Regions from separate parts of the Ruminococcus sp. RTP21198st1_G1_RTP21198_201120 genome, predicted to be linked through region 3. Evidence: predicted binding sites of a transcription regulator. Region 3 holds the regulator's gene; each other region holds the start of a gene.
What was found. Region 3 encodes Rex, which represses fermentation and respiration genes when NADH is low (regulators of the CRP and FNR family bind a similar motif). Its sites were predicted from a motif close to ATTGTTAANNNNTTAACAAT; they were not measured.

Region 1: a site for Rex is predicted at 5,260-5,279, ahead of adhE (bifunctional acetaldehyde-CoA/alcohol dehydrogenase). Genes of this name have one in related genera too.
Region 2: a site for Rex is predicted at 5,079-5,098, ahead of fucO (lactaldehyde reductase). Genes of this name have one in related genera too.

What each region holds. Positions count from the first base shown of each region.
Region 1 is NZ_JBCOMH010000002.1:203-7,318, reverse strand. Features, by position in the region: gene nadC (carboxylating nicotinate-nucleotide diphosphorylase) at 1-780, opposite strand, end outside; gene AB5627_RS01410 (L-aspartate oxidase) at 777-2,273, opposite strand; gene adhE (bifunctional acetaldehyde-CoA/alcohol dehydrogenase) at 2,558-5,176, opposite strand; gene AB5627_RS01400 (phosphotransferase family protein) at 5,666-6,424, shown strand; gene AB5627_RS01395 (hypothetical protein) at 6,636-7,116, shown strand, end outside.
Region 2 is NZ_JBCOMH010000025.1:21,209-28,324, forward strand. Features, by position in the region: gene AB5627_RS13355 (ABC transporter permease) at 1-499, opposite strand, end outside; gene AB5627_RS13360 (ATP-binding cassette domain-containing protein) at 504-1,451, opposite strand; gene AB5627_RS13365 (HAMP domain-containing sensor histidine kinase) at 1,591-2,883, opposite strand; gene AB5627_RS13370 (response regulator transcription factor) at 2,876-3,556, opposite strand; gene fucO (lactaldehyde reductase) at 3,709-4,857, opposite strand; gene typA (translational GTPase TypA) at 5,300-7,116, shown strand, end outside.
Region 3 is NZ_JBCOMH010000003.1:183,933-191,048, reverse strand. Features, by position in the region: gene AB5627_RS03375 (ABC transporter substrate-binding protein) at 1-725, shown strand, start outside; gene AB5627_RS03370 (aryl-sulfate sulfotransferase) at 743-2,233, shown strand; gene AB5627_RS03365 (redox-sensing transcriptional repressor Rex) at 2,396-3,064, shown strand; gene AB5627_RS03360 (IS1182 family transposase) at 3,247-4,821, opposite strand; gene AB5627_RS03355 (hypothetical protein) at 4,945-5,238, opposite strand; gene AB5627_RS03350 (3-phosphoglycerate dehydrogenase family protein) at 5,359-6,510, opposite strand; gene AB5627_RS03345 (hypothetical protein) at 6,533-6,700, opposite strand; gene serC (3-phosphoserine/phosphohydroxythreonine transaminase) at 6,727-7,116, opposite strand, start outside.

The DNA of each region.
Region 1 (7,116 bases), on a different contig from region 3:
AGAAATGATATCAACGCCCGTTTCAGCTATTGCACGGATTGTTTCAGAAGTCACGTTTCCTGAAGCTTCTAAAAGTGCTTTGCCATTTGTCATTTCAACAGCCTTTGCCATATCTTCATTTGTCATATTGTCTAGCATGATTATCTCAACGCCAAGTGTAAGAGCTTCTTTGAGTTCTTCAAGGTTTCCGACTTCAACTTCTATCTTGACAGTATGCCCCATTTTTTCTCTGAGAGCGTTTACTGCGCCTGTCATGCTGCCATATGCGTCAAGGTGAGTGTCTTTTAGCATTGCGCAATCTGAAAGATTGTATCTGTGGTTTTTTCCACCGCCTACTGTAACTGCATATTTCTGCAAAACTCTAAGACCTGGGAGCGTTTTTCTTGTATCCGCAACAGACGCATTTGTACCCTTTACAAGCTCTACGCATCTGTTTGTTGCAGTTGCAACGCCTGACATATGCTGAACGATGTTCAGTGCCGTTCTTTCGCCTTTGAGCAAGGCTCTTGTTGAGCCTGTTATTCTTGCGATAATGTCGCCTTTCTTGACCTTTTCACCGTCATGGATAAATATCTCACATTTAACATTGCTGTCAAGAAGCTGAAAAACTCTCATTGCAACATCAATTCCACAAAGAACGCCTTCGTCCTTTGAAACATACTTTGCTGTTGAAACTGAATTTTCGTCAACAAGATAATCCGTTGTAACGTCTATATAGTTGATATCCTCCAGCAGAGCTGTTTTAATGATATCGTCGATCTGAAACTGCATTAATCTCATTTGTTTTCCTCCATTTTTTCTTTGGATTTGAGCTTTTCGATAGCGTCCTTTAATACGATATAAGCGACAGTTGTAAGAGACCTTGCTTCAACATAATCTCTGTCTATTTTGAAATTACCGTCACAAAGGAAATTTTTTAGCTTTGTTACTTCTTCAAGATCAGGCGGCAAAGCCTCCTTATCAGGGATAACGAAATATGCACGCTGCATTATATCTCTTATCTCTGTTCTTATGCCCTGAGGAATGTGCGGGGCTTCATTGTCTATCTTGAAATCGTATGTTTCAAGGTCACCACTGTCAGATTTTATCTTCTCATTGATGTCAGCCGCAGCACGTCTTGAAAATACCAAAGCTTCAAGTAGGGAATTGCTTGCAAGTCTGTTATTGCCGTGAACACCTGTATGTGAACATTCGCCGCAAGCATAGAGCCTGTCAATGTTAGTTCTTGCATATGTATCAACATTTATGCCGCCCATAAGGTAATGATGACAAGGGAAAATAGGTATCATATCCTTGGTCATGTCATAACCTGCTTCGAGAAGCTTTTCATTTATCATAGGAAATCTGTTTCTGACAAACTCAGGGTCTTTGTGAGTGATATCAAGATAGAATTTGTCAGAGCCTGTTTTCTTGGCTTCAGCCATGATTGCATGAGAAACAACATCTCTTGGCGCAAGCTCCAGACGGTCGTCATAATTTTGCATAAATCTTTCGCCGTTGCAGTTTTTAAGATAAGCTCCCTCGCCTCTGACAGATTCAGATATAAGGAAAGTTTCACGAGTGTGCTTGTTGTTAAAGCCTGTTGGGTGGAACTGGATATAGCTGAGGTTTTTTATCTCTGCTCCAAGCTCATGAGCGATAGTTATGCCGTCGCCTGTTGCGATAGCGGAGTTTGTAGTGTATTCGTAAACTCTGCCTATTCCACCAGTTGCAAAAATGGCGTATCTGCAATTATATGTCGTATATTCGTTGTCATTAGTCAGTACAAGAATGGAAAAACCTGTTTCGGTTTTCTTTGCGTTGCACATAACGACATTTTCGAGTATTTCAACATTATCTAGCTGTTGAACATTTCTTAGTAGAGTTGTTTCGATCTCCAGACCTGTGGTATCGGCATGATGAAAAATCCTGTTCATACCGTGTCCACCTTCGAGAGTGCGGTGATAAGATCCATCAGGACACTTATCAAAGTCAGCACCAAGCTCTATGAGTTTTCCAATGTCAATATAGGCTTCGTCAACAAGGACCTGAGTGGACTCAGGATCATTTTCAAATCCACCTGCTACAAATGTATCATGTTTGTGATATTCAGGCGAGTCCTTTGGATTGTCATAAACGCCTGCAATTCCACCCTGCGCAAGGGAAGAGTTACACAAGGTCAGCTCTCTTTTGGAAAGCACAAGTACATTTAAATCACGGGAAAGGTTAAGTGCTGCATATAGACCTGCCGCACCGCAGCCAGCGATAATAACGTCATAATTTTTGTTGTTCATATTTGTAACCTCTTTGTATGGCGGAGTGTCGCCAAGTGTTATGTAAAAATCACATCAGATATTGCTCTGAAATAATTTATACTTATTTCATTATACCATATATTTTTTCATTTTTCAACTGTTATTTGAATATATAATACACATACCTTACATTATTATTTTAAGTGCAAATTAACAAAAAAATGACTGCCTGCTCCCTAAAGGGAACAAGCAGTCGGAGGTTTATTATAGATCAACTAATAATCAAATATTAGTCACTCTGCAAATTGCTTTGTCAGCAAAGATTATTTGCCGTAGTAAGCCTTGAGGTACATTTCCTTCAGCTCGCTCATCAGTGGGTATCTTGGGTTAGCACCTGTGCACTGGTCATCAAATGCGTCCTCAACCATGTTGTCGAGAGTGTCAAGGAAGTGCTTCTCGTCTACGCCGTAATCAGCGATAGTCTTCTTGATACCAACTCTTTCCTTGAGAGCCTCGATAGCGTCGATGAACTTGTTGAGTGTATCCTCATCGTTCTTACCAACGATACCAAGTGAATGTGCACACTCGCAGTATCTCTCAAGAGTATGTGGATACTGATACTGTGAGAAAGTACCCATCTTTCTAGGTGTTGGGTCAGCGTTGTATCTCATTACCATTGTGATAAGGAGAGCGTTAGCAACGCCGTGTGGCAGGTGATGATAAGCACCAAGCTTATGAGCCATTGAGTGGCAAACACCGAGGAATGCGTTAGCAAATGCCATACCAGCCATTGTAGATGCTGTAGCCATTTCCTCACGAGCCTTAACGTCTGTCTGACCGTTGTCATATGCACCTGGCAGATACTTGAAAATGAGCTTCATAGCTCTCAGTGCAAGACCGTCAGTGTAATCTGTAGCCATTACAGATGCATAAGCCTCAAGAGCGTGTGTCAGAGCGTCGATACCTGATGCAGAAGTCAGACCTCTTGGAGCAGACATCATCATATCTGTATCAACGATAGCCATGTTAGGCATGAGCTGGTAGTCAGCCAGAGGATACTTAGTACCTGTCTTTTCATCAGTGATAACTGCGAAAGGTGTTACCTCAGAACCTGTACCAGAAGATGTTGGGATAGCAATGAAGTATGCCTTCTCACCCATCTTAGGGAATGTGTAAACTCTCTTACGGATATCGATATATCTCATAGCCATATCGAAAAAGTCAGCGTCTGGATGCTCGTAAAGAACCCACATGATCTTACCAGCGTCCATTGCAGAACCACCGCCGATAGCGATAATTGTGTCAGGCTCGAAAGCTCTCAACTGAGCAACACCCTCAAGTGCGCAAGCAAGTGTTGGGTCTGGAGCAACATCGAAGAATGTTTCGTGGAGAATACCCATTTCATCGAGTTTATCTGTGATAGCCTTTGTATAACCATTCTTATAAAGGAACTGGTCTGTTACGATGAATGCCTTTTTCTTGCCCATAACAGTCTTCAACTCGTCAAGAGCAACAGGGAGACAACCCTTCTTGAAGTATACCTTTTCAGGTGCTCTGAACCAAAGCATATTCTCTCTCCTCTCAACGACTGTCTTAATGTTCAGCAGGTGCTTAACGCCAACGTTCTCAGAAACTGAGTTGCCGCCCCATGAGCCGCAGCCGAGTGTGAGGGAAGGAGCAAAGTCAAAGTTGTAGAGGTCACCGATACCGCCAAGTGAAGAAGGTGTGTTTACGATAAGACGGCAAGTCTTCATTCTTGCAGCGAACTTATTGAGCTTTTCTCTCTCGTTTATGTTATCTACCCAAAGAACTGAAGTATGACCAAGACCACCGTTGTTTACGAGAAGTGCCTCTGCGATGTCAAGAGCGTCGTCAAAGTTCTTTGACTTGTACATACCAAGGATAGTTGTGAGCTTTTCGTGACCGAAAGCCTCTTCAGGAGCTGTGCTTGTAGCCTCGCCGATGAGTACCTTTGTATCCTCTGGAACTTCAAAGCCAGCCATTTTAGCGATAGTTACAGGACGCTGACCAACGATCTTAGCATTAAGAGCACCGTTGATGAGCATTGTCTTTCTTATCTTGTCAGCCTCTTCATCGTTGAGGAAGTAGCAACCTCTCTTGATGAATTCCTTCTTAACATCGTTGTAAACTGTCTTATCAGCGATAACTGTCTGCTCTGTAGCACAAATCATACCGTTATCAAATGTCTTAGAATGAATGATAGAGTTTACAGCGTTTACGATATCAGCAGAAGAATCGATGATAGCGGATGCGTTACCGGCACCAACACCGAGAGCTGGTGTACCAGATGAGTAAGCAGCCTTTACCATTCCAGGACCGCCTGTAGCGAGGATTGTGTCAGACTCTCTCATGATCATGTTTGTGAGTTCAAGAGAAGGAACATCGATCCAACCGATGATACCCTTTGGAGCACCTGCTGCAACAGCTGCATCATAAACGATTTTAGCAGCAGCGATAGTTGACTTCTTTGCTCTTGGGTGTGGTGAGATTATGATACCATTTCTTGTCTTAAGACAGATAAGTGTCTTGAATATAGCAGTAGAAGTTGGGTTTGTTGTTGGGATAACAGCAGCGATAAGACCGATAGGCTCGTAAATTCTCATTGTGCCGTAAGCCTTGTTTTCCTCAAAAACACCACAAGTCTGAACATTCTTGTACTTATTGTAGATGTGCTCAGCAGCATAGTTGTTCTTGATAACCTTGTCTTCAACGATACCCATGCCTGTTTCCTCAACAGCCATCTTTGCAAGTGGGATTCTTGCCTTGTTAGCAGCGATAGCAGCAGCCTTGAAAATCTTATCTACCTGCTCCTGTGTGTAGGTAGCGAAGATAGCCTGTGCAGCTCTTACTTCAGCGATCTTAGCAGTCAAAGCTTCCTCTGTATCGACGATGCCGACTGTTTTAGCTTCACTCTTTGCCATAAAATAAACCTCCAATAAATTAATTATTGTTTTTTACTCTTGATAACCCCCGCTCGGGTTTTATCTTAGTTATATTATATACGATTGTTATTTTTTTGTCAATCTTATAAAGTCACAGCTTTTTTGATATTTTACGTCGTTTTATTATGCAATATACATAAATATTGAACATTGTTTTATGATAGATTAACAATTCATGACCGTCATATTGCACAATAAAAATCAGATTGATAAAAATTTATCATATATGCCGCCTGAAAGAAGATTAATAAACATAAGATAAAATCTAAACAAAAATAAAACAGTTGTGAAAATAACGAAAAAGTGCTTGACATTTAGAAAATATGTAGTATAATATAGACATAACAGAGATACATAGAAAGCGCTGAGATGTAAAGGTAATTTTACACAATAAGGCTGTTGAAAAATCGATGTATACTCTGAAACTCGACTTAATACCATATTTTAAAATAAAAGGAGATATGACTTATGAAACTTGATAACTTTGTAGCATCCAGCGACATCTATGATGTTTATGAATCTGATGGAATGGCAGTCAGGATCTATAAGAAGCCTGAATACAAGGAAAAGTGTCTGTATGCGGCTCTTACACACGCAAGAGTTGAAACAACACTTGGCAATTCCTTTATAAAGATGCCTGTTCTTCACGAGGTTTCCGTTATTGACGGCAAATGGGCTATTACAATGGACTTTATAAAAGGTAAGACTCTTCAGCAGCTTATGGACGAAAATCCAGACAAGAAAGACACATATCTTAACCAGTTTATCGACATTCAGTGCGAGATACACGCTCAGTATATGCCACTTCTTTCAAAGCTGAAAGATAAGATGGCAAGACAGATCAAGACTCTTGGTCAGATCGATGAGATAAAGAAGTATGAGCTTCTCACAAGACTTGATTCAATGCCAAAGCACATCAAGCTTTGCCATGGTAACTTTGAGCCAAAGAACGTTATCATTAATGACGAAGGTACTTATGTTATCAATTGGGGTTCTGCTAGACAAGGCAATGCTTCTGCTGACGTTGCAAGAACATACCTGCTGTTCTGCCTTAACAATCCTGATCTTGCTGAGGCTTATCTTGATAAGTATTGCGTAAAGAGCGGAACATCTAAGCAGTATGTACAGGCTTGGTTGCCGATCGTTGCAGCAGCACAGCTCATTAAGGGCAAACCAGAGGAGAAGGATCTGCTCATGAAGTGGATCGACGTTGTAGATTACGATTAGTCTTTTCGTCAGGTTGTAACAAATTTGTAACCTCTTATTGTGCAAATAGCTAAAAAATGATTTATCCCGATTATGAGTTTCGTCATAATCGGGATATTTTGTTACAATTCTTTATAATCTCTTTACAGAGTAATTTTCATGTGATATAATGTGAAACTGTTGAAATATGACATAATGATTTAGGACTACAGAGGTTATTCGGAGGATCAATATGAAAAAGCTAATGATAGCTGTTGCTATAGTTTGCACTATGTTTGCTTTCCCGGCTTGTGGAAAAAATGCCGATAATAAAACAGAAAATAATGTTAATCTTACAAATAATGACGTAACGACAGCTCAGACAGAGGTTACTGATGAAGTGCCAGACGAAACTACTTCACTCCCTGACAGAAGCACTCTTGAAAAGATACCAGATGAGGCTGTTGATTCGTTTAATCAGGTCGTAGATGTCTGCAAGGAGATATACCCTTTGGCTGAAAAAACAAAAAGGCTTTATGGCTATACAGGCACTAAGACTGTGAACAAAAAGAATTGTTACATTTTTGTTATATATGATAAAAATGATGATGTGTTGACAAAGGTGGCAACTGTCGCTGCCGAGGTCGCATCAGATAAGCTTTACGTTCTCGATGATGAAACAGGAAGTGCTGAAAAAATCAATACCGAGGATGTTAAAACTCAATCTACAGAGT
Region 2 (7,116 bases), on a different contig from region 3:
CGTGGAGAGGAATATCCTCATTTGGGCTTATCTTCTCGGAAAGGGAAGCTATGACCTTATCAAGCTTTTGCGGAGCGTTCTTTGCAGTGTCAGTTATTATCTTTTCCTGAGTTTTGTATTGCTGTATGAAAGTCTTTACAATGGTCTGCTGGATACCTGTTGAGCCAAACTCAAGGGAGAGGTCGGAAGCTTTTATAATGCCTTTTATATCCTCGCTTTTAAGCATTTCTTCTGCCTTGTCAATATCCGTATACGTCACCTTGAAAAGAGCCTCATCACCATCTGATATCTGTTCAAGCACCTGCTTAAGGATATCGTTTTCTTCTATATTTGTCACCGCAACAGGTATCGCATTGAATACAACATCTTTTTCGTATATTCCTGAAAACGCCATCTTAAAAAAGCAACCCAGTATTATAGGAAAGGCTATGAGCCAGAAGAGTATGGCTTTTTGACGCAGACAGCTTTTAAATTCGTATTTGAATATGTGTGAGAACATTCTATCACTCCTTATCCCTGAGAGCCTTGCCGGTTATTTCAAGGAAAACGTCATTGAGGGTAGGCTGCTCAGAATAAACGCTGCCGAAGCCCACCTGATTTTCCTGCAATATTTTCAGTATCTCAATAAGATTGTGCCGTCCCCCTGTACAGCGTGCAACGAGCTTGTTGTCAGCATATGAAACATTATAAACGTGTTCCAAAGCTTCTATTTGTTCACGGACGTTTTCAGGAAGCTGGAGTATCTCGGCGGTGATAGTTTCGGTGTTCTTTATCATGCGTTTGAGTTCCTCTGTAGTACCCTCGGCTATCTTACTGTCCTTATCCATTATGGCGATACGGGTGCATATCTGCTCGACTTCTTCCATGTAGTGGGAGGTGTAAATTATAGTCGCACCCTCACGGTTGAGCTGTAAAATGCCCTCCAGTATCTTGTTCCTTGATTGTGGGTCAACGGCAACTGTCGGCTCGTCGAGTATGATAAGCTCAGGCTTGTGTGCGATACCACAGGCAATGTTAAGTCGTCTGAGCAGACCACCTGAAAGCTTTTTAGGGTGGAACTTCACGAAGTCCTCAAGTCCCACAAAAGCTATGGCATCGTCAACATATTTCTTTCGTGTGGCTTTGTCGGTGATGTAAAGCCCGCAAAAATAGTCAATGTTCTCATACACAGTCAGCTCGTCAAACACCGCAACATTCTGCATTATAACGCCAATACGCTTTTTTACCCCATAGTTCACAGGGGACATTTTTTCACCGAATATCTCGATGTCGCCCTTATCATATGCCAACAGTGAGAGCAGGCAGTTTATCGTGGTGGTCTTGCCCGAGCCGTTAGGACCGAGAAGTCCGAAGACCTCGCCTTTTTTTATTTCAAGATCAAAGTGGTCAAGAGCAATAAGCTCTTTGTATCTTTTTACCAGATTGTCTATTTTTACTACAGTTTCAGCCATAAGAAAAACCTCCCTTAGTTTGTATTATCATTATACAATACTATCCGCCAAAAAGCTAGTGAGAAAAGTCACATCTTTCATGTGACAAATGTCATATTATAAAAAAGCAGAGTGGCTGGTGACCAACTCTGCTTTGCAATTATTTAAGCTGTGCTGTAAATATCATCATGCCGTTTTCGGCTTTGCATGATATCTTGCTTTTGTGCGACCTGACTATTGCCTGTGCAATAGAAAGCCCAATGCCGTAGCCACCCTTTTTCTCTCCCTTTGACCTTGACCGCGAGCTGTCGTCACGATAAAATCTGTCAAAAAGTTTTGTTAGGTCGCCTTGCGGTGGTTCTTTGCAGGTGTTTGAAACTTCTAGGTCTGTTTCCTTGCCATTATGAGAAGTGAAAAGCTTTACTATTATCTCGCCATCCTCGTCAGCATATTTTACCGCATTTTCCGTGAGGATAGAAACAAGCTGTCTTATCGCACCCTCGTCGCCGTGATAGGAAAGTCCGTTGGCAACATCAATGGTGAGTTTTTTGCCCTTTGTTTCCGAAAGGGTAGTAAAAGGCGAAGCGGCGTCATAAACAGCGTCAGAGATATTGAAATCAGCCATGGTAAGAGCAGGCTTTTCCTCCTCCATTTTTGCAAGGCTTAAAAGCTCTTTTAGCAGACCGTTTAGCCTTGTTATCTGATTTTTTATGCTCACCGTCCACTGGTTTGGCTCTGACACCATTTCAAGAACTTCCGTGTTTGCGGAGATTATGGCCAGCGGCGTTTTTATCTCGTGCCCTGCGTCGGTGATGAACTGCTTTTGCTTTTCAAAGCTTTCCACAACAGGTCTTATGGCACGCTTTGAGAAGATTATGATAAGCAGACATACAAGTATATATCCTGCCGCACCTATAGCGCACGACACCAGCAAAAAGCGATTTTTGGTGGCACTGTCACTGCGGCAGTCCATGAAAACTATTATCTTGCCTTTGTCGGTGTCGCCTGTTTTGTAGCGGTAGTTTCCTGACGTGCCTGAAGTCTTGCCGCTGTCAAGAACGCTTTTGCCGTATTCTATAGCCTGCGAACTTGACACCGCCGCAACGTGTCCTGTATCTACCTTGGTTATTTCGCCATTGCTGTCGGCATATACAACAAAATACCTTGTCTGATACTTAGTTTCCTCGTTAAAGCCTCTGTGCTTATCAGGCTTTTTGCTCTCAGGGGGAGAGGCGCTGTCTGAATTATCCTGCGGCTTGTCATGTTTCATGCCCTTGGGGTCGAACTCAGGAAATCTGCCGTCATTTTCGATTATTATGTTCAGCAGATCGTCTGCATTCTTGTTGGTCTGATAGATGTTCACTCCATTTATGCCGCCTATTATGGTAAACTCTACGATAAGAAGGCACACAGCGGCGATAACAACGAATTTCCGCTGTAAACGCTTAATCATTATGCTTTTCCTCTAGTGTGTAGCCCACGCCCCTTGTGGCTTTTATCTCGACATCTGCACCGATAAGACCAAGCTTTTTACGCAGATATGAAATATATACCCACACCACGTTTATCTCAGCATCAGAGTCATAGCCCCATATCTTTTCCATGAAACGCTCTGTAGAAATAAGCGTACCGTGATTTAGCATAAGGGCTTCTATCATTTGAAACTCTTTGTTGCCAAGCTTCTGAGAGCCGTTAGGACCTGAAAGCTCAAAGCTCTGTCTGTTGAGAGAAACGTTTCCGAAAGTAAGGGTAGAGGGTGCAAACTCAGTGCGGCGGCGTGTCATTGCCCTTATTCTCGCAAGAAGCTCGCCCATTGCAAAGGGCTTTGTAAGATAATCGTCAGCACCTGAATCAAGTCCGGTTATCCTATCGTCAATATCAGACTTTGCAGTGAGCAGCAGAACAGGGGAGTCGATACCCTTTTCACGGAGTTTTGTAAGCACCTGTATGCCGTCCATACCAGGCATCATAATGTCAAGTATTATGCCGTCATAATCCTGTGCAATTGCATAGTTGTATGCGTCGATGCCGTTGTAAACAGCGTCAACAGAATAGTTTTTGTGTTTAAGCACTGCCGAAAGCGCATTTGCAAGCTCCACCTCGTCCTCAGCAAGAAGTAATCTCATTAAAATTCCTCCCTATAAGTCAGTATAATATCTTACGATATATGATAACCTATGAACTTAAAACTCACTTTAAATGTATTATACCATAAATATTCTTTTCGGGCAATAAAAATCTGCCCCCGAAAACCGAGGGCAGATAAAAGATTTTTGAATTAGAATGCTGTCTTATAAATGCCGAGGATAGACTCAACTGTGCAAGGTCTTGGATTTCCTCCTGTGCATACGTCTGCGAATGCAGATTCGCTCAAAGCCTGAAGATCCTCTTCCTTAACGCCTATCTCGTGGAGCTTCTCAGGGATTCCAACGTCCTTTGAAAGCTGCTTAACTGCGTTTACTGCGGCTGCTCTGTATTCAGCCTGGCTCATGCCTGTTGTGTCAATGCCCATTGCTTCTGCGATGTACTTGAACTTTTCGCCTGTGTATTCAGCGTTGTACTCCATTACATACGGAAGAAGAACTGCATTTGCGATACCATGAGGTGTGTCATAGAATGCGCCAAGTGGGTGAGCCATGCCGTGAACAACGCCAAGACCGACGTTTGAGAATCCCATGCCTGCGATATACTGACCGAGAGCCATGTCCTCACGTCCCTGAGGATCGTTCTCAACAGCCTTTCTCAGTGAACGTGAGATTATCTCTATTGCTTTGAGGTGCATCATGTCTGTAAGCTCCCAAGCGCCAAGTGTTGTGTAGCCCTCGATAGCGTGTGTAAGAGCGTCCATACCTGTTGAAGCTGTAAGTCCCTTTGGCATTGATGACATCATCTTTGCGTCGATAACTGCAACAACTGGGATATCGTGTGGATCAACGCAAACGAACTTTCTCTTTTTCTCCTCGTCTGTGATAACATAGTTGATAGTTACCTCTGCGGCTGTGCCTGCTGTTGTAGGAACTGCGATTATAGGAACACTAGGATTCTTTGTGTCAATAGCGCCCTCAAGAGAAGCAACGTCAGCATACTCAGGGTTGTTTATGATGATACCGATAGCCTTTGCAGTGTCCATTGATGAGCCGCCGCCGATAGCGATAAGATAGTCAGCATCTGCTGCCTTGAAAGCTTCGATACCAGCCTTTACTACCTTTACAGTAGGGTTAGCCTTTACCTGAGAGAATATATCATAAGCAAGTCCTGCTTCCTCCAAAAGATCTGTAACGTTCTTTGCAACGTTAAATTTGATAAGGTCAGGGTCTGTTACAACAAGAGCCTTTTTAAAAGCTCTCTTCTTTGCCTCTGTAACTATCTCGCTGATCGAGCCTGCACCGAAATATGAAGTTTCATTAAGTATCATTCTGTTAGCCATTTGATTATTCCGCCTTTCAAATATATGATCTCTGTTATCAAAGTTATATCTTTGATTATTGATATTATACAACTTTTATACCATGATTTCAATTATTTTTGTGTAAAATATTAGCGGCGCAATATTGTGTAAAACAGCCAAAAACATAAATCATTTAATCTAAGGCACACCATACAAGGCGTAACCTGTGAATGATACTTTTTTCTTGACAAATCGGCAAAAATGTGCTATAATTCTCAATTAGGAAAGTTACCTTGCGGAAAATTTCGCAAGGTGCTTTTGTGTTTTATAGGCTTTTTGTGAAAAATTACGATTTTCTTTCCTTTGATGGGAGAAAATATATTTATAATTTTTATTGTTTATAATTTTTGCGAAATATATTAAGCAAATCGTTACAGAAAGCATTCGCTTTGCTGTGTCTTGATAAATCGGAGGAGTATGTATGATTAGAGAAGATTTAAGAAATGTTGCTATTATTGCCCACGTTGACCACGGTAAGACTACCCTTGTAGACCAGATGCTCAAGCAGAGCGGTACTTTCAGAGAAAATCAGGCTGTAGAAGAAAGAGTCATGGATTCAAACGATATCGAGCGTGAGAGAGGAATCACTATCCTTGCAAAGAATACTTCTATCAAGTATAAGGACGTTAAGATAAACGTTATCGACACCCCAGGCCATGCTGATTTCGGTGGTGAGGTAGAGCGTGTTCTTAAAATGGTAAACGGTGTTATACTGCTTGTGGACGCAGCCGAGGGTCCAATGCCACAGACAAGATTTGTGCTTCAGAAAGCACTTGAGCTTGGTCATAAAATAATCATCGTTATCAATAAGATAGACAGACCTGACGCTCGTCTTAACGAGGTAGGCGACGAAGTTCTCGAGCTTCTCATGGATCTTGACGCTACTGACGAGCAGCTTGATAGCCCTATCCTTTATTGCTCAGGCAGAGCAGGTACAGCTACTCATTCGCCAGACGAAGAGGGCAAGGATATGATACCTCTCTTTGATGAGATACTCAGCTATATCCCTGCACCTGAGGTAGATACTGAGGGTCCAATGCAGTATCTTGTTTCCGCTATCGACTACAACGAGTATGTAGGAAGAATAGCTATCGGCCGTATCGAGCGTGGCGAAATGAAAGTTAATCAGGACGTTACGATCGGCGACTATCATCAGACTAAGAAGGAATATCGTGGTAAGATAGTTACAATGTATCAGATAGAGGGACTTAACAGAGTTCCATGCCAGAGTGCAAAGGCTGGCGATATCGTTTGTATAAGCGGTATCGAGAACATCACTATCGGTGACACTATCTGTGACTTCGGCAACTTTGAGGCTGTACCTTTTGTAAAGATATCCGAGCCTACAGTTGAAATGACATTCTCTGTAAATAATTCGCCATTCGCAGGCAGAGAGGGCAAGTTCGTAACGAGCCGTCACCTGAGAGACAGACTTTTCAAGGAGCTTCTTAAGGACGTTTCACTGAGAGTTTCTGAAACAGACAGCACAGACGCTTTCAAGGTTGCAGGACGTGGCGAAATGCACCTTTCTATCCTTATCGAGAATATGCGTCGTGAGGGCTATGAGCTTGGCGTTTCAACACCGCACGTTCTGTTCAAGGAGATAGAGGGCAAGCTTTGCGAACCTATCGAAAGACTTGTTATTGACGTTCCTGAGAACTGCGTAGGTTCTGTTATGGAGAAGATAGGTGCAAGAAAGGGCGAGCTTCAGGAAATGGCACCTGTTGGAAGCAGAATGAGACTTGAATTTCTTATCCCTGCAAGAGGACTTTTCGGATACAAGAGCGAATTCCTTACAGACACAAAGGGTGAGGGTATCATGAGCTCTGTATTCCATGACTACGAGCCATATAAGGGCGAGATACCAAAGAGAGCAACAGGCTCACTTGTTGCGTTTGAAACAGGCGAGGCTGTAACATACGGTCTTTACAACGCACAGGAGAGAGGCGAGTTGTTCATCACAGCAGGCACACCTGTATATGAGGGAATGATAGTTGGCGCTTCACCAAAGCAGGAAGACCTTGTTGTAAATGTCTGCAAGAAGAAGCACCTTACAAATACTCGTGCAAGCGGTTCTGATGACGCGCTCAGACTTGTTCCGCCAAGAAATCTCAGCCTTGAGGATTCACTTGAGTTTCTCGCTGATGATGAGCTTCTTGAAGTAACACCAAAGAGCATAAGAATAAGAAAGCGTATTCTGAGCAACTCACAGAGAGCTAAGGAAAGAGCTAAAATGTA
Region 3 (7,116 bases):
GAAATACTCTCGATAACACTAATCTTGTGATTTTTTCAGATCTAAGTTCAAGCGTTTCATATAACGGCGGACTTTTTGTTGCACCAAAATACAAAGATGATCTTGATGCTTTAGATGAAAGTGAAGGATGGATAACTTCTATTGGAACAGTTTCAGAATACTTCAACTGGCAAGCCCAGACTTATTTAGGACTTGACCCGTCAAAGCAGAAAAACGTCAACACAGATTCCATATCAACTCAGATAGCAGTTGCACATAACGGTGAAGCATCAGCCGCTATCGTTACAGGCTCAGCTATAAAAAAATATGAAGCAGAGGGCTGGACTCAGGTCGCATCTGCAAAAGATATAGGGATAAACGTATCTGCTTATCTTATAACATCAAGCGACTTTGCAAAGAACAATACTGAAACTCTTACGAACTATCTTAAAGCACTTGATGAAAGCGTTAAATACATAAATGACAACTTAGATGAGTCGGCTGAAAAAATATCAAAGAAATATGGAATCGAACCAGATGATTTCAAAACAAACTGGGAACAGTACAGTATTAAACTGGGACTTTCTGAGGAAGCTGCATTTCATCTTGATGAAATAAATAAGTGGGCGTATGATAATGGTAAATATCCAAACAGTTACAACATAAGGGAATTTTATTATCCAGACTCAGCAAAAAAAGCATTTCCAGATAACGTTACGGCAGACCTGACAAAAGCAGACAAATAAATAAGGAGGAATCAGACATGGGTTATCCAAGCATTTATCCAACAGGAGTTACAATATACAACAAAGAAAAAGCCTACAGCGGCTATACGATCTTCCCGTCCGCTAAAGGTGCTCTGCTCATAGATATGAATGGCAATGAAGTAAAGCTTTGGGCTGGACTGGGAGGATTTCCTAACAAAATACTCCCAGGCGGATATGTAATGGGCACAACAGGAGCAAGAGGAGGTAAATATGCATATCAGGATCAACTTGATCTTGTTCAGGTAGACTGGGATGGTCATATCGTATGGAAATTCGACAAAACTGAACTTGTTGCCGACCCGGGTAAAGAACCGGTCTATATGGCTAGACAGCACCATGATTTTCAGCGTGAGGGCAGCACTGTGGGTTACTATTATCCAAATGGTGAGCCAAAGACAGACAGTGGCAATACACTTATCCTTACTCACGAGAACCTCTACAACCACGATATTTCAGACAAAAGACTTATCGACGATAAGATCATCGAAGTGGATTGGGAAGGCAATATAATTTGGAGCTGGCGTGCAAGCGACCACTTTGATGAGCTTGGCTTTGACGAGGCCGCAAAGAACGCATTGTTCAGAAACCCTGGTCTTCACGGTGAGGCAGGTGGAGATTGGATGCACATAAACAACTTCTCTACCCTTGGCGAAAATAAGTGGTATGACGCAGGTGACAAACGCTTCCACCCAGACAATATCATATTTGACGCAAGAAATTCTAACATACTCGGAATTATCGAGAAATCAACAGGTAAGATAGTATGGCGTGTAGGTCCTAACTTCAACGAAAGCGAAGCCACAAAGAAGCTTGGCTGGATAATTGGTCAGCACCACCTGCACATGATACCAAAGGGACTTCCTGGAGAGGGCGACCTGTTGGTATTCGATAACGGTGGCGAGGGTGGCTACGGCACACCTAACCCTGCTTCCCTCACAGGCGTGAACAATGCACACAGAGATTACTCAAGAGTACTTCAATTCAATCCTGTTACACTTGAAATAACATGGCAGTACACTCCCCTTGAAGCAGGAAATCTGCTTTTTACTGACGCTTCTAAGTTCTATAGCTCATACATCAGCTCTGCACAGCGACTTCCGAACGGAAACACTCTTATTACGGAAGGTTCAGATGGACATCTTCTTGAGGTCACACCTGACCATGAAATAGTTTGGGAATTTGTAAACCCTTATTTCAAGAATTTTGCTGGAACATTCAAAAGCAACATGATCTACAGAGCTTATCGTGTACCATACGAGTGGATACCACAGCTTAAAAAGCCTGTTGAGACCTCTATCGAGCCTATCGACATTACAAAGTTCAGAGTATCAGGTGCTTCTATTGGCGAGGGTACAGGGCTTGTTACAGCCGTTGACGGGATCGATCCAACAAAAGGAGTTCCTCTCACAGGTTCAGGAAATGAAGAAGATGATGATGAACGCATCGACTTCTGTGTTGCTTCTGTAAAGAAAAAAGATCTAGAATAAAATTATTATACATAAGGCAGCTTCTGTAAAACGAGGCTGCTTTTTTTAAGACTGCAGAGAGTTTACAAGTCCTTGACAAAAGAAAAGATTAGTGCTATTATATTATATGATATTGTTATTTATTTATCAATCATGTTTATTAGTAAAGGAAAGTGTAAATATATGTCTAAAGACGGTTCGATATCCACATCAGTAATAAAACGACTGCCACGTTATTATAGATTTTTAGGTGAGCTTCAAAAAGAAGGACTTGAAAGAATATCTTCAAGGGAGCTTTCTGAGAGAATGAAGCTCACGGCTTCACAAATAAGACAAGACCTTAACTGCTTTGGCGGATTCGGTCAGCAGGGATATGGCTATCACGTTGACGAGCTTAGAATGGAAATAGGCAAGATACTCGGAGTAGACAAGCATTTCAAGACCATACTTATCGGTGCAGGAAACCTTGGTAAAGCTATCGCCACACATATTAACTTTGAAACAAGGGGTTGCAATCTCATAGGCATATTTGATATAAACCCTAAGCTCACTGGTGAAGTGGTAGGAAACATACCGATTCGTCACACTAATGATATAGAAAGCTTTTGCGAAGCAAACTCCCCTGTTGTAGCTGTGCTTTGTATACCGAAGGCAAACACTCAGGCTATTGCAGACCAGCTTGTAAATCTTGGTCTGAAAGCGTTCTGGAATTTTTCACATTATGATCTTAGCATCGACTATGAAAACATAGTTGTGGAAAATGTCCATTTAGGTGACAGCCTGCTTACACTTACATATGCAACAAATATCATAACAAGCACTGATACTGACAACAGCGAAGAGATCGAATAAAAAAGGCGCTGTAAAAAAAAGCGCAACAAAGCCCGTGGATTTCCTCGATATGGAAGCCCACGGGCTTTAATATATCACACAGCAAAAAAGAACTATCTAATCTTGAAAAAAGGGTACAGCAAACACACCGGCAGAAATACAGCGCTTTTTGCCGATTATTAAAATGTTGAAAAATATCTTTTTCAGGCTGCTTTTCTGATTGCGATCTTCTTCAAGTGAAATTTATGCAGATTAAAACCACAGCAAATCATCGCAATTTCTAAATTCATGGCATTTAAGCCACGTCTTCTGGCTCTTGTGTATGACCGATTCCACTTGATGATACCATTTGCACCCTCAGATTGAATGCTTCTGTTCATTCTGAGAAGCGCTCCATGAATACAATTAAGATTGTTTAAAACTTCTTTGTGAAATGCAGTCAATTCTTCATTTATGCAAACTATGCGATTTCCCTTGCATTTGCAGCACTTTTCTTTATGAGAACAGTTTGCACATTCTTCACACTGATAGAATTCTTCTGTTCTCCCATATTTGTTTCCCTTTATGGGTCGACTGTAAACGTAATGGAATTTTTTGTTGTTAGGACACAGCAGATCACCGTTTTCATCTATGCGGAAATTCACTGCTCTGTATGGATCATTATGGTATTTAATATTCTTGCTTTCTTTTTCATACATGGTAAATTTCATGTATTTTCCCATTCCGTGTTCTTCACAGTACAGATAGTTGTTGAAGCTTCCATAGCCTGCGTCGGTAACTGGATATTCAGGATACTTTCCATATATTCTGTGGAATTTTTCCATAAGCGGCTTGAAGCAATCCATATCCGAGGCATACTGCTTTACGTCATATACGGCGATATACTCATCGCAAACGCCAAATTGTATGTTGTAACCTGGGAGCAGTTGATCGTTTCCCATATAGTCTTTTTTCATACGCATAAATGTTGCATCATGGTCTGTTTTGGAATAACTGTTTCGTTCATTGCCGCATATTTTTATGTGCTCTGCATACTTTTTTAGTCTCGCAATGTAACTTGTAAGCTTATCATAATATCGCTGTTCTGGAGTTTTATGATGTCCACGTCCCCTGACAGCAGAAGCAGGATCAAAACCGCAAAGCTGTATATATTGCTTTAATATCTGTTCGAGATATTCGATGGCATATTCTTCACGAACTCCGAATTTCACACCAAATGCGGCTATTCTTTTATTTATCTCACTTAACAGTTCTGTTGTCTTTGCAAATACTTTCACGCGATTTTTCTCGCAGCTCTTTTTCCATACCCAGCTGTATTTGTTGGCGTTGGCTGTGATCTTTGTTCCGTCTATGTACACATGATCCATATCTACGTTTTCTTGTTCAAATATGTAAGCATTGATGTCAGCGAATATATCTTCTATTTTTCCGTTAAGCACATTGTTCATAAAATTGTCTATCGTCATATGGCTTGGCGGCAGTTCGTCCTGTAATAACCACATAAAGCGGATATCTGTTTTGCACAGCTTTTCTATTTTTCTTAATGATTCATAGCCATTTTCCATGAATGCGAACAGTATTACTTTTAGCAAAGTTTTTTCATCATATCTTGGTCTGCCTGTCCTGCGTTCCTCAGTCGTCAGGTATTTATTTAGGTCAATATGATCAATAACTTCACAAAATGTATATACCGGATCTGTTGTTTCAATAATTTTTTCAATTTCTATAGGAAATTTTAATTGATATGGTGTATTATATTCTTGTTGGTATTTTTTCATCAAATTTATTATACCACAAAAAAGACTGCTTTCCTACCCTTTTAAGGGTGGTTGCAGTCTTTTTTTATTGCGCGTTTTTTTACAGCGCCTTTTCTTTTTCATCAGTTGCCACGTTGCAACCGACTAATCTCTGTACATAAGCGTGACCGCCATGCCGTTTATCACGCCCACTACAACTCCGCACACAATGAAAAACACCTTGATAGGCAGGTCAAGCAGAAGCGAGATAAGCCCGAACACGATAACGAACGCCATTGCTCCGCCTATCTGCACAAGAAACTTTCTTTTCACAAGCACAGGAAAACGCTCCGCAAGCTTTGCAGTCTTGTTACCCTTGTGGTCAATTATCCTGTAAATAAGCTGAGTCAGTGCCATTGGTATTCCGATAAATAAAATTGCTGTTATAAGTTTGTCCATTTTAAATTCCTCCATTTTTCACTTAAATTATAGCTTTTTTTGTATCAAAAAAGGCTGCCCAAGACGCAGTTCGTCCGTGGGCAGCCTCATTGCTGCATATAAAATTTCTTTTATCAACAATTAAAGAACTCTTACGCCAACAACGCCCTCGATAGACTTGAAAGCGTCAGCGTCAACGTCGCCTGTAACATCGAGCATTGTGTAAGCCCAGTCTTTCTTAGACTTGTTTACAAGGTTCTCGATATTTGCGCCCTTGTCAGATACAACAGATGTGATCTGTGCAATAAGAGCAGGAACGTTCTTGTGAAGCACGCAAACAAGGTGGTCGCCTGTTTTAGCAAGCTCTGCATTAGGGAAGTTTACAGAATTCTTGATAGTTCCCTTCTCGATATAGTCGATAAGCTCGTGAGCCGCCATTGTTGCGCAGTTGTCCTCAGACTCAGGTGTAGAAGCGCCAAGGTGTGGAAGAACGATAACATTCTCCTCGCCAAGAACAACATCATCTGCAAAGTCTGTTACATACTTTGCAACCTTGCCGTCCTTGATAGCCTTTACAACAGCCGCACTGTTGATAAGCTCGCCTCTTGCAAGGTTGATAAGACGAACGCCGTCCTTCATCATTGCTATCTGAGCTTCGTCGATAGTGTTCTTTGTGTCAGGTGTATAAGGAACGTGGATAGTGATATAGTCACTGTTCTTGTAAATATCGTTGATATCAGCAGTTACCTTTACAGCAGGCTCGAGCTGGATAGCTGCGTTTACAGAAAGGAATGGGTCATAGCCGATAACGTCCATGCCAAGTGCAACGGCTGCGTTTGCGATCTTTCCGCCGATAGCACCAAGACCGATTACGCCAAGAGTCTTGCCCAATATCTCAGGACCCGCGAACTTAGACTTGCCGCCCTCAACTGTCTTTGGAGCGTCAGGAGTGCCCTTGAGTGATGCAGCCCATGCAGCAGCCTCTGTTATCTTTCTTGAAGAAAGAAGAAGCGCACAAATAGCAAGCTCCTTAACAGCGTTTGAGTTTGCGCCAGGTGTGTTGAATACAACGATTCCCTGCTCTGCGCACTTCTCAACTGGAATATTGTTTACGCCAGCACCTGCTCTTGCAATAGCAAGCAGGCTCTCAGGCATTTCCATATCGTGCATCTTTGCTGAACGTACCATTATAGCGGTAGGATTTTCAGCATTGTCGCTTACTGTGTACTTAGCCTTGTCGAAAATATCTGTACCGCAAGCGGCGATCTTATTCAAAGTCAATATGTTGTACATTAAACTAACCTCTTTCATCTATTTAAGTGATAATTCTTACAAACAGGCAAAGAACAAGTATTACAGCGAAAAGAACGAGAACAACTTTGCCTTTTGACTTACTTCTTTCATTAAGCTTATCACGCCAATCGTCCGGATTGTTTTTGATCAAATCAGCAGTGCTTATCATATGAAGCAATCGATGAAGCATTGAAATTTCACCTCGATCAAATCTGATTATGCGTTCTCAGCCTCAAACTTCTTCATGAACTCAACAAGCTTTTCAACGCCCTCGATAGGCATTGCGTTGTAGATAGAAGCTCTCATACCGCCAACAGTTCTGTGACCCTTGAGGTTTACAAAGCCTGCTGCTGTAGCCTCAGCAACGAACTTCTTGTCAAGCTCAGCGTCGCCTGTTACGAATGGAACGTTCATAAGAGATCTGTCCTCAGGAACAACAGTGCCCTTGAAAAGCTTGCTCTGGTCAAGATAATCATAGAGTATCTTAGCCTTTTTCTCGTTGTGAGCCTTCATAGCCTCAAGACCGCCCATTTTCTTTATCCACTTGAATACCTTGCCGCAGATGTAGATGCCATAGCAAGGAGGTGTATTGTAAAGAGAGTCAGC